2 regions of the Streptomyces sp. Tu6071 genome follow, and region 1 is predicted to be linked to the other one. Evidence: riboswitches for the same ligand, from Rfam matches in the RefSeq annotation. Region 1 holds a riboswitch; the other holds the start of a gene.
The links. A riboswitch is a leader RNA that binds a small molecule or an ion and turns the genes downstream of it on or off. The one in region 1 is predicted to bind glycine.
Positions count from the first base shown of each region.

Region 2: another riboswitch for glycine. It lies ahead of gcvT (glycine cleavage system aminomethyltransferase GcvT); the one in region 1 lies ahead of gcvP (aminomethyl-transferring glycine dehydrogenase).

Region 1 covers NZ_CM001165.1:6,831,477-6,837,234, reverse strand. The annotation lists gene STTU_RS29035 (hypothetical protein) at 1-262, shown strand, start outside; gene STTU_RS29030 (DUF5999 family protein) at 518-721, shown strand; gene gcvP (aminomethyl-transferring glycine dehydrogenase) at 834-3,719, opposite strand; glycine riboswitch at 3,909-4,007, opposite strand; gene STTU_RS29020 (PRC-barrel domain-containing protein) at 4,151-4,522, shown strand; gene STTU_RS29015 (DNA polymerase IV) at 4,570-5,758, opposite strand, start outside.
Region 2 covers NZ_CM001165.1:2,149,010-2,154,767, reverse strand. The annotation lists gene glyA (serine hydroxymethyltransferase) at 1-38, opposite strand, end outside; gene gcvH (glycine cleavage system protein GcvH) at 86-469, opposite strand; gene gcvT (glycine cleavage system aminomethyltransferase GcvT) at 607-1,746, opposite strand; glycine riboswitch at 1,891-1,994, opposite strand; gene STTU_RS08650 (AAA family ATPase) at 2,246-3,181, shown strand; gene STTU_RS08645 (enhanced serine sensitivity protein SseB) at 3,409-4,179, shown strand; gene STTU_RS08640 (enhanced serine sensitivity protein SseB C-terminal domain-containing protein) at 4,362-5,207, shown strand.

The DNA.
Region 1 (5,758 bases):
GGACGCCCTGAGCACCCCGTACCAGGCGCGGCTGCTCTCCGTCCCCGCCCTCTACATGCTCATGCTGTGGCTGCACACCGATGTCGCCGACATGTCCGCGGAGAGCGCGCTCGGCGAGCAGGACCTCCTGGTGCCGCTCGCCCCGGCCCCGCCCGGCTTCACCGCGTACCTGCCGCTGCGCGCCGCGCAGTTCCTGCCCGTGCTGGAACGGAGGCTGGCCCCTCCGGCGTCCCCCGCCGGACTGCTCGACAGCCTCGCCTGAGGACGGCCCGGTTCGCCGTAGTCCTCGCGGACTACGGCGAACCACCCGAACGGGCAAGGCCGTTCAGCGAACCGCCCGCACGGGTGAAGCGTCCTTGTCCGAGGAGGCCCGCTCTCGCGAAATCCCTGCGGCAGCGGCCTCCCGGGGGAAGACTTGCGACCAGCAACCGATACGGGGGATGCGGTCATGACCATCGAGGAACCCACCGGCCTCACGAGCCGGCCGAGCCCCACGAGCCAGCGAGAGACCGGAACCATGTGCCAGCACCAGCCACCCTGCCCCACCGCCCTCTCCGCCGACCGGGACGCCGCCCTGCCGGTGGCCCACCACCCGGAGCAGGGCTGGAGTCTGCTGTGCAACGGGGTCCTGCTCTTCGAGGACACCGGCGAAATCCTCCCGGACGGCAGCGTCATCGCCCCGCACCGCCCGGCGGCGGACACGGTGACGACGGCGGCCTGAGCCGCCCGGACGGACCGGACGCACGGCGCGGGGCCGGTACGGAGAGACGATCTCCGTACCGGCCCCGCGTTTCCCATGGGGGGAGTCGAGCGCCCTCGGGGGGCGGACCGGCTCAGTCCTCGTAGGCGTCCAGCGGCGGGCAGGAGCACACGAGGTTCCGGTCGCCGAACGCCTGGTCGATCCGGCGCACCGGCGGCCAGTACTTCGTCGTCGGGTCGACGTGGCCCGGGAAGACGGCCTCGGCGCGCTCGTAGGCGTGCTCCCACTCCCCCGCGAGCGCCCGCGCGGTGTGCGGGGCGTTGCGCAGCGGGTTGTCCTCGGCGGGCCACGTACCGGCCGCGACCTTCTCGATCTCGGCGCGAATGGCGATCATCGCCTCGCAGAAACGGTCCAGCTCGGCGAGGTTCTCGCTCTCGGTCGGCTCGATCATGAGCGTCCCGGCGACCGGGAAGGACATCGTCGGGGCGTGGAAGCCGTAGTCGATGAGGCGCTTGGCGATGTCGTCGACGCTGACGCCCGTGGTCTTCGTCAGCTCGCGCAGGTCCACGATGCACTCGTGCGCGACGAGCCCGGCGGGGCCGGTGTAGAGCACGGGGAAGTGCGGCTCCAGGCGCTTGGCGATGTAGTTCGCCGAGAGCACGGCGACCTGCGTGGCCTCCTTGAGCCCCTCGCCGCCCATGAGCCGCACGTACGCCCAGGAGATCGGGAGGATGCCCGCGGAGCCCCACGGCGCGGCCGAGACCGGGCCGACCCCGGTCTCGGGCCCCGCCGCCGGCTGGAGCGGGTGGTTGGGGAGGTACGGGGCGAGGTGCTCGCGGACGCCGATCGGGCCGACGCCGGGGCCGCCGCCGCCGTGCGGGATGCAGAAGGTCTTGTGCAGGTTGAGGTGCGAGACGTCGCCGCCGAAGTGGCCGGGCCGCGCGAGGCCGACGAGGGCGTTGAGGTTGGCGCCGTCGATGTAGACCTGGCCACCGGCCTCGTGCACGGCCGCGCAGACGTCGGCGACGTGCTCCTCGAAGACGCCGTGCGTCGAGGGGTACGTGATCATGAGCACGGCGAGTTCGTCGCGGTGCTTGTCGATCTTGGCGTGGAGGTCGTCGAGATCCACCTCGCCGTCCTCGGCGGTCTTGACGACGACGACCTTCATCCCGGCCATGACGGCGGACGCGGCGTTGGTGCCGTGCGCCGAGGAGGGGATGAGGCAGACGGTACGGGCCGTGTCGCCGTTCGCGCGGTGGTAGCCGCGCACCGCGAGCAGCCCGGCCAGCTCGCCCTGGGAACCGGCGTTCGGCTGGAGCGAGACCCTGTCGTACCCGGTGACCTCGGCGAGCCGCTCCTCCAGCTCACGGATCAGCTCCAGGTACCCCTGCGCCTGCGAGACGGGCACGAAGGGGTGCAGGGAACCGAACTCGGGCCAGGTGACGGGCTCCATCTCGGTCGTCGCGTTGAGCTTCATCGTGCAGGAGCCGAGCGGGATCATGCCCCGGTCCAGGGCGTAGTCCTTGTCGGAGAGCGAGCGCAGGTAGCGCAGCATCGCCGTCTCGGAGCGGTGCGCGTGGAAGACCGGGTGGCTCAGGTACGTGCTCGTACGGCGCAGCGCCCCGGGGAGCGCGTCCTCCGCCGAGGCGTCGAGCGCCTCGATGTCGGCGCTGACGCCGAAGGCGGCCCAGACGGCGGCGAGGCGGGCGCGGTCGGTGGTCTCGTCGCAGGCGAGCGAGAGCGTGTCCGCGTCCACGCGGTAGAGGTTGACGCCCTGCTCGCGAGCGGCGGCGAGGATCGCGTCGGCGCGGCCGGGGACGGTCACGGTGAGGGTGTCGAAGTACTCGCCGTGGGCGACGGCGACGCCCCCGGCGCGCAGCCCGGCGGCGAGCAGGCTCGCGTAACGGTGGGTGCGCTCGGCGATCGCGCGCAGTCCGTCCGGGCCGTGGTAGACCGCGTACATCCCGGCCATGACCGCGAGGAGGACCTGCGCGGTGCAGATGTTGCTCGTCGCCTTCTCGCGGCGGATGTGCTGCTCGCGGGTCTGGAGGGCGAGGCGGTACGCCTTGTCGCCGTCCGCGTCCACGGAGACGCCGACGAGGCGTCCGGGCAGGCTGCGCGCGTGCGCCTCGCGGACGGCCATGTAGCCCGCGTGCGGGCCGCCGAAGCCCATCGGGACACCGAAACGCTGCGTCGTGCCGACGGCGATGTCCGCGCCCAGTTCGCCGGGCGGGGTCAGCAGGGTGAGCGCGAGCAGGTCGGCGGCGACGGTGACCACGGCGTTGACCGCGTGCGCCTGCTCGATGACGGGGCGCAGGTCCCGTACGGCCCCGGAGGCGCCCGGGTACTGGAGGAGGACGCCTGTGACGCCGCCCTCGGCGTACTCGGCGGGCAGGCCCTGGGACAGGTCGGCGACGACGACCTCGACGCCCGTCGGCTCGGCGCGGGTGCGCAGCACGGCGACGGTCTGCGGGAAGGTGTCGGCGTCGACGAGGTAGACGCCCTTCTTGACCTTGCCGACGCGCCGCGAGAGGGCCATCGCCTCGGCCGCGGCGGTGCCCTCGTCGAGCAGCGAGGCGCCCGAGGTGGGCAGCCCGGTGAGGTCGGCGACCATCGTCTGGAAGTTGAGCAGCGCCTCCAGGCGGCCCTGCGAGATCTCCGGCTGGTACGGCGTGTACGCGGTGTACCAGGCAGGGTTCTCCATGACGTTGCGCAGGATGACCGGCGGCGTGAAGGTGCCGTAGTAGCCGAGGCCGATCATGGAGTCCACGACCTCGTTGCGCCGGGCGAGGGCGCGCAGTTCGGCGAGGACCTCGGCCTCGGTGCGCGCGGCGGGGAGCTGGAGCGCCTCGGCGGAGCGGATCACCTCGGGCACGGCGGCGGCGGTGAGTTCGTCGAGCGAGCCGAAGCCGACCTGGGCGAGCATCTTCGCCCGCGCCTCGGCGTCGGGCCCGATGTGGCGCTGGGCGAAGGGAGTGCCCTCTTCCAGCCGGGTCAGCGGGGTGCGGTGGACGGTCATCTGCGGGGGCCTCCTGGTCGGCGCGACCTGCACCGGATACCACCTGCGGGTACCCGGACGGCCTCCCCCTCTGTCATCCGGACCTGAGAGCTTCACCTTCACGGACGCACGCGCCCGCGCAGGCTTGCACCGTCGGTGAGGACCGACGCCCCGCGTACCCGCCGGACGCGTCCTGCTTTCCAGAGTGACCTCACCCGCGCGGTACAGGGGCCTGAGAGATTCCGGGGAGGATTTGCTCCTTCGGCGTCCCCGGTGTCGAGCTCCGGGGCACTCTCCCGCACAGGGTCAGCAGCCAATGGCCAGCGTACCAGCGGCGCGCCGGGCGGGTCAGGGGCGGCGGGGCGCCGAGTGGCCGCCGGAGCGGAAGTGCCTTTACGTAGGGGTACGAGCCCTACGGCCCCGCAGCGCGGGCGCCGACACCAGGAGGTGCCGTGGAGACCGATATCGACCCGCACGCCCTGATCGGTCGCAAGGCGGTGGACCACGAGGGTGCCCGGATCGGCACCGTGGACGAGGTGTACCTCGACGACGCCACCGGAATCCCCGAGTGGGCGGCGATACGCACCGGCCTCTTCAGCAGGGACGCCTTCGTCCCCCTGGAGCCGAGCCGGCTCGTCTCGGGCGTCCTGCGCGTCCCCTTCGCACGCGCCCTCATCAAGGACGCGCCCGACTTCGGCGTGGGCCGCCACCTCTCGCCGCAGCAGGAACTCCAGCTCTACCGCCACTACGGCCTCGACGCGAACCCCCCGGAACCGCACGAGGACGTCGAGTTCGGGAGCATCGCGGGCCGCGAGGACGCCTGAGGGCCCCGCTCCCCTGTCGATTCCCGGCCACCTTCCGGCACCAGCGTCTACGGCACCCCCGCCGCCCCCGGCCGCACCTCGCCCGTGCCCGTGCCCCGCACCAGCGGAAGCGGTTCCCCCGCGCTCAGCTCCGGGTCGTCGACGGCGAAGGTCCGTACGCGCCCCGGGCGCTCGTCGTACGGCGTCTCGAAGCGCACGGTGACCCGCCCGAGCCCGCTGCCCTGCACCCAGCCGGGCCCGTGCTCCGTGTGCACGACGTCCTGGCCCGGCCGCCACCGCGGCGCGGGCGGCACTGACGGCACGGGCACGGGCGAGGTCACCCGGAGCGGTTCGGGGGCCAGGGCGAGGGGTTCCTCCCCCGCCGTCGTCCGCGCGAACAGCACCTCCTGCGTGAAGTCGGCGAGCCCGGAGACACCGACCCCGAGCAGCCGCACCCCGCCCGTCGTGTCCACGAGTTCCAGGAGCCGCGCCGCCGCCTCGCGCACGACGGCCGGGTCGTCGGTCGGCGCGCGCAGCGTCTCGGAGCGTGTGAGCGTCGAGAAGTCGTACCGGCGGACCTTGAGCACCACGGTCCGCCCCGAGCGCCCGCTCGCCCGCAGCCGCCCCACGCAGCGGTCGGCGAGCGCGGCGACCTCGGCCCGTACCCGTACCCGGTCGTGGATGTCCAGGTCGTACGTGTCCTCGACCGAGACCGATTTCCCCTCCCGCTCGGCGACGACGGGCCGCTCGTCGTGCGCGAGCGACATCGCGTACACCCCCGCGCCGTGCGCCTTCCCGAGCAGCCGTACGAGTTCGTCCTCGCCCGCCTCCGCGATCTCCCCGATCGTGCTGATCCCGGCCCTGCGCAGGTGGTCCCCGGTGGCGGGGCCGATCCCGGGCAGCACCCGCACGGAGAGCGGCGCGAGCAGCTCGCGCTCGGTGCCCGGCTCGATCAGCACGAGCCCGTCCGGCTTGGCCCGCTCGGAGCCGATCTTCGCGAGCATCTTCGACGCGGCGAGCCCCACGGAGCCCGTCAGCCCCGTCCGCGCCCTGATGTCGGCCCGCAGCCGCTCCCCCACCGCGCGCGCCGTCCCCGCGTCGAAGGCCACGCCACCGGCCTCCAGGTCGACGAACGCCTCGTCGAGGCTCAGCGGCTCCACGAGCGGCGAGAGCGCCCCGAGCAGCTCCATTACCTGCTCGCTCACGCTCCGGTAGAGCGTGAAGCGGGGGAAGAGGTAGGCGGCGTTCGGCGCGAGG
Region 2 (5,758 bases), 4.7 Mb from region 1:
TCGAGCTCGTGGAGCGGGGTGTTGAGGAGCGAAGACAAGAGTTCAGTCCCTATCGTGCGTCGTCTCGAACGTCGTCCGTGCGCCGTCAGGCGTCGGAGCCGGCGAAGGCCGCGTACTCCTCGGCGCTCAGCAGGTCGCCGGGCTCCTCGCTCACGCGCACCTTGAAGAGCCAGCCGCCCTCGAAGGGGGCAGAGTTGACGAGCGAGGGGTCCTCGACGACGTCCGAGTTGACCTCGGTGACCTCACCGTTGACGGGCGAGTACAGGTCGCTCACCGACTTCGTCGACTCCAGCTCGCCGCAGGTCTCGCCCGCCTCGACGCTGTCGCCGACCTCGGGGAGCTGCGCGTAGACGACGTCACCGAGCTGACCGGCGGCGTACGCCGTGATGCCGACCGTCGAGACGCCGTCCGCGGCGGCCGACAGCCACTCGTGCTCTTTGCTGTACCGCAGGTTCGTGGGGTTGCTCATGGCCTGAATTCTCCTGTACGCGGGGGAGTGGTGGGGAAAGGGGATGCGGGAGGCACGGGTACGGGACCGCGCCGTACGCGGAGCGCGCGCTCCCGTACGGACAGCGCCCGCGCGGCGCGCCCGGCGACTCGCGGACGCTACTTCTGCCGCTTGTAGAAGGGCAGCGCCACGACCTCGTACGGCTCCTGCTTGCCCCGGATGTCGACGCCGACGCCCTCCGTGCCCGGCGCGGCGTGCGCGGCGTCCACGTAGGCCATCGCGAGGGGCTTGCCGAGCGTCGGGGACGGGGCACCCGAGGTGACCTCGCCGACGACCTGCCCGTCCGCCACGACCGCGTACCCGGCGCGCGGGACCCGACGCCCCGCGGCGATCAGCCCGACGAGCTTGCGCGGCGGGGTGCTCGCGGCCTTCTCGGCGGCGGCCTCCAGTGCCTCGCGGCCGACGAAACGGCCCTCGTTCGACGTCTTCTCGAACTTCACGACGCGCCCGAGGCCCGCGTCGAACGGCGTGAGCGCGGTGCTCAGCTCGTGCCCGTACAGCGGCATCCCGGCTTCGAGCCGCAGCGTGTCGCGGCAGGCCAGCCCGCACGGCACCATGCCGGACCCGGTCCCCGCCGCGAAGAGCGCGCCCCACAGCTTCGGCGCGTCGGCAGGGGCGCAGAACAGCTCGAAACCGTCCTCGCCCGTGTAGCCGGTGCGCGCGATCATGACCGCGACGCCACCCGCGGAGCCGGGCAGGCCCGCGTAGTACTTGAGCCCGTCGAGGTCCGCGTCGGTGATCTTCGCGAGGATGCGGGCCGCCGCCGGACCCTGCACGGCGAGGAGCGCGTACGCGTCCCGGTCGTCGCGCACCTCGGCGTCGAAACCGGCCGCGCGCTCCCGCAGCGCGTCGAGGACGGTCTGCGCGTTGGAGGCGTTGGCGACGACGAGGTAGGTGTCGGCACCGGTGCGGTAGACGATGAGGTCGTCGAGGATGCCGCCGTCCTCGCGGCAGATCATCGTGTAGCGGGCGCGGCCCTCGTTCACGGAGCCGATGTTGCCGACGAGCGCGAAGTCGAGGAGGTCTACGGCCTGCGGCCCCGCGACGGTGATCTCGCCCATGTGGGAGAGGTCGAAGAGCCCGGCGCGCTCGCGCACCGCTGTGTGCTCCTCGCGCTCGCTGCCGTAGCGCAGCGGCATGTCCCAGCCGGCGAAGTCGGTCATCGTCGCGCCGAGCGCGCGGTGCGCGGCGTCGAGCGCGGTCCTGCGGAGGGGGGCGGTGTCTGGCGTGTCGCTCATGCGGTCGGCTCCCAGAAACGAGACGGGCGAGGTGGTTCCTCCCCATCTGTCATCGGGACCTGAGAGGTTCGCCATGACCCGCGCGCGGCGGGCGGACTTGCACCGTGGGTGGGACCGGTCGCCCGGCCCGCTTTTCAGATGTGCCTCGCCCGCGCGGTATCGGGGCCTGAGAGATTCAAGGGAGGGACTTGCTCCTTCGGCGCCCCGGAGCGGCTGTGCGGCTCCCGGGACTCTCCCGCGCGGATTCAAGCGGCCGTTATGAGGTTGTCCAGCCGTCCGGCCCTGGAGCCGTCGCGCTGGGGTGAAGCGGTCGATCGCCGCCATCATCGCACGCCTCTCCGGGCGACAGAAGGGGCATCCCGCCCCCCGGTGGCGAGGTGCGTCACGCCGGGATTCCCGCACCCCCGGGCTGGGCACTGTCCCGGTAGTCCGCATTACCTTCTCTTTACTCTGAGGGGGCGTGCGGCGGGCGGACCGCGAGCACGGGGGAGGAATCGCGATGCGGCAGCAGACCGGCACGGAGCGTGGCGACACGGGTACGGGGGGACGGGCTGGGGCGGGGGCGGGTACGGGAGCGCGGGGCGGGGCGGGTACGGGGGAGCGGGCCGAGGTGGGCGCGGGGGCGAGTGCGGGGGAGCGCGGCCGTGCGGGCGCGGGCGGTGGCGGGGGAGTGGGCAGTGGTGCGGCGGAGCGGGCCGAGGTGGGCGCGCGTAGTGGTGCGAGGGAGTCCGGCGGTGCGAGGGGCGCGGCACCGTACGCCGGGGACGCGCCCGCGCACCGGGCCGCGCCCCGCGTCCTGGACCTGCGCGAAGGCGCCCCGTACGCCCCCCGGCGGCTACGGTTCGCCGAGGGCGACCTCGTGGCCGTCTCCGGGCTCCCCGGCAGCGGCAAGTCGACGCTCCTGGCCCGCCTCGCCGCCGCCCGCACCATCGACTCGCAGGACACCCGCGAGCGCTGGGCGGCCCGGCTGCCCGCCCTGCCCTACGCCCTCTACCGGCCGCTCGTCCGCCTCGACCACTACCGCGTCCTGCTGCGCGCCGCCCTCACCACGCGCGAGAGCCTCCTCGTGCACGACTGCGGGACGCTGCCCTTCGTCCGGGCCCTGCTCGCCCTCGCCGCCCGCCGCCGCGGCACCCGCTTCCACCTGCTCTTCCTCGACGTCTCCCCGCCGCTCGCCCGCGCCGGTCAGCGCGCCCGCGGACGCGAGGTGAGCCGGTACGCCTTCGCCCGCCACCGCAGGGCCGCGGGCAGGCTGCGCGCACGGGCCGCGCGCGGGCTGCTCCCCCGCGGCTGCGCCCACCTCGTCCTCCTCGACCGCGAGGCCGCGGCGGAACTGGCGGCACTCGACTTCGTACCCCCGCCGCGACCCCGGGCGACACCGCACACGACGAAGGGCCCCGCGCTCCCCGCGCCGCGCGGCGCGGCGGACGGCTGAGCGGGTCCGGGGCCCAGCCGACCCCGGTCCGGGGCCGGTCGGGGACCGGTCCGAGGCCGGTCGGGGGCCAGTCCGAGGCCGGTCGGGGCCGTGCCAGGGCCGGGCCGCCTGTCGGCGCCGCGCGCTACAGTGCGCCCGCAAGCAGCGAACGGCAGCGGCCCCGCGCACAGCGGCGGCCCGGTGAACGACAGCGGGTCAGGCGCCCGCGGGCTCAGGGTGGGAAGCGGATGAACGTTCCGGCGCAGACGACGGCCGAGACCGCGCCGTACGGCGGATGGCCGGGCAACGAGCTGGAGCAGGTGCTCGTCGCCTCGCTCGGCGTGCCGGGCGCGGGCGGGCGCATCGTCGAGACGCTCGGGCGCGCCACGATATGGGTGCCGCTGCCCAAGGGCGGCGGCCCCGAGAGCATGGCGCTCGACCTCCCGGCGGTCGAGCTGGACGGACAGGCGTACGTGCCGGTCTTCAGCTCCCAGTCGCAACTGCTCGGCGTCATGGGCACGTACACGCCTTTCGCCGAGGTCGCCGCGATCGACTTCGCGCGCGGACTGCCCGCGCAGCTCGGCATCCTCCTCAACCCCGAGGGCACCGTCACCGTGCCCCTGCCGCCGCCCGCCGTCGCCGAACTGTGCCGCGCGGGGCGCACGGTGCTCGACGGGCCGGGCGGCGGCGGCCGGGTGCGGCTGCGCGAACCGGACTGGCAGGTGGACCCGGTGGACTTCCTGAGCGCCGCCGCCGAGGAGTTCGCCGTCACCGGGCTCGTCCGCACCGCCCGCCGCTGCCTCGCGGAGGTCGAGGACCAGCCGCCCTCCCTCTTCGTGGGCGTGGAACTGAGCGACCCGGCGGGCGGCGAGGCGGTGCTCGACGCGCTCGGGCGCGCGCTCGGCCGGGCCCCCGTCGCCTGGCCGGTCAACCTGATCCTCCTCGACGTGGCCCAGGACCCGGTCGCCGACTGGCTGCGGGGCCGGGTGCGCCCCTTCCACACGGCCGCGGGGTACTGAGCCGCCGGGGAGCGCGCGAGGACCGGTCCGCGCGCCGAACTGGTTTCATGGGAGGTCGCGCGCGGGTCGGGGACGACGTCGCGCGGCGCTTCGGCACGAGGTCGCGCGCGGCGCGGCCCTGCGCTCCGGGACCGGGGCCAGTACGGTGGGGCGGTCGATTCACGACGAAGGGGCGGTCACAGGTGAGTGCGTCGGGCACGGCGGCCGGGGGCGAGATCCCGGGCCGCACGCGGCCGGGGACGGGGGAGTACCTCGAAGAGGCGTTGCGGCAGGTCGTACCCGGCCGCTTCGACTCCTACGAGGCGCTGTTGCACGCCCTCGCCACGAGCAGCGTCCACATGCTGCTCTTCTCCGGCACCCCGGGCTCGCCCGAGGCGCGGTACAGCTCCATGGACGTGGCCGGGCACTCCTACGCGCCCTGCGTCACCTCGCCCGGCGAACTCGCGGTGAGCGGCTGGAGCCGCGCGCAGGTCCTGGAACGGGGCGAGGCGGTGGCCGCCGCCCTCTACCCGTCCCGCCGCGGCCTGTGGCTCAACCCGCACGCGCCCGGCGGCGGCGTCGGCATCCCCTGGGCCGACCTGCGCCGCGTCGCGCTCGGCCCCGCGACGCAGCCGGCCGGCCCGCTGCGGCTCGCCGAACCGACCATCGAACTCCCGCAGTTCTACGCACTCCTCGCCCAGCAGGCGCACCGCACCGCGGTCGTCCGCGGCCTGCACCGCGCCTGGGTCCAGCCGACCGCGGGCCTGCCGTGCCTCACCATCGGCCTCGACCTCTACGAGGAGGGCCCGCAGTCCGTCGAGGCCGCGCACACGATGCTCCGCCTCTCCTCGACCGCCCTCCCCGAGGACCTCACGGTCATGGCGGTCTCGCTCATGGACCCGCACGACCCGCTCGCCCAGTGGCTCCGCGAACGGACCCGCCCGTTCTACACGCGGGAGGCCCACGCGCCGGGCCAGGCGGCGGGACAGATCCCCGGGCAGGGCCCCGGCCAGGCTCCTGGCCAGGGGTACGGGTACCCGCAGCCGTAGGCGGGGTCGCAGGGCTGAGGGGGCAGGGCTGCCCGCGCGGAGGCGGTTTGGTCGTGGTCCGGTGCAGGCGCCTGCACCGGGTGCGGGGCCGCAGAGCTGAGGATGCGTGGACAGCCCCCTCCCGGCGGTGCGTGGACGGACCCCCACCCGGGGGTGGGTAGAACGGATCCTCCCTCCCGGGGGTGCGTGGACGGCCCCGACGCCCCGCCTCGTACGCGCCCGGTCGAGAGTTCCCTCCCCACGGCTGCGTGGACAGCCCCCTCCTCCCGGGGGGCGACCCCAATACCATCCTCCCGCACCCCCCACCCCGCCCCGCCCCCGCCACCGAAATCTGTGGACAACTCCGCACTTCCTGAAAATCGCCTCACCCCTCCGAGTGAGGCGATTTCGCGTGACGGCCGTTTGTCCACAGCCTGTCCTCGAAGTCGCCCCCGAGGTGCTAATGCCCGCCTCTGCCCCCGTCGCACCCCTCCTGCATGCTCCTGCCCCCTCCTGCGCCCCCATGCCCCCCTGTACCCCCATGTGACGCCTTTCGCCAGGTGACTTGATCA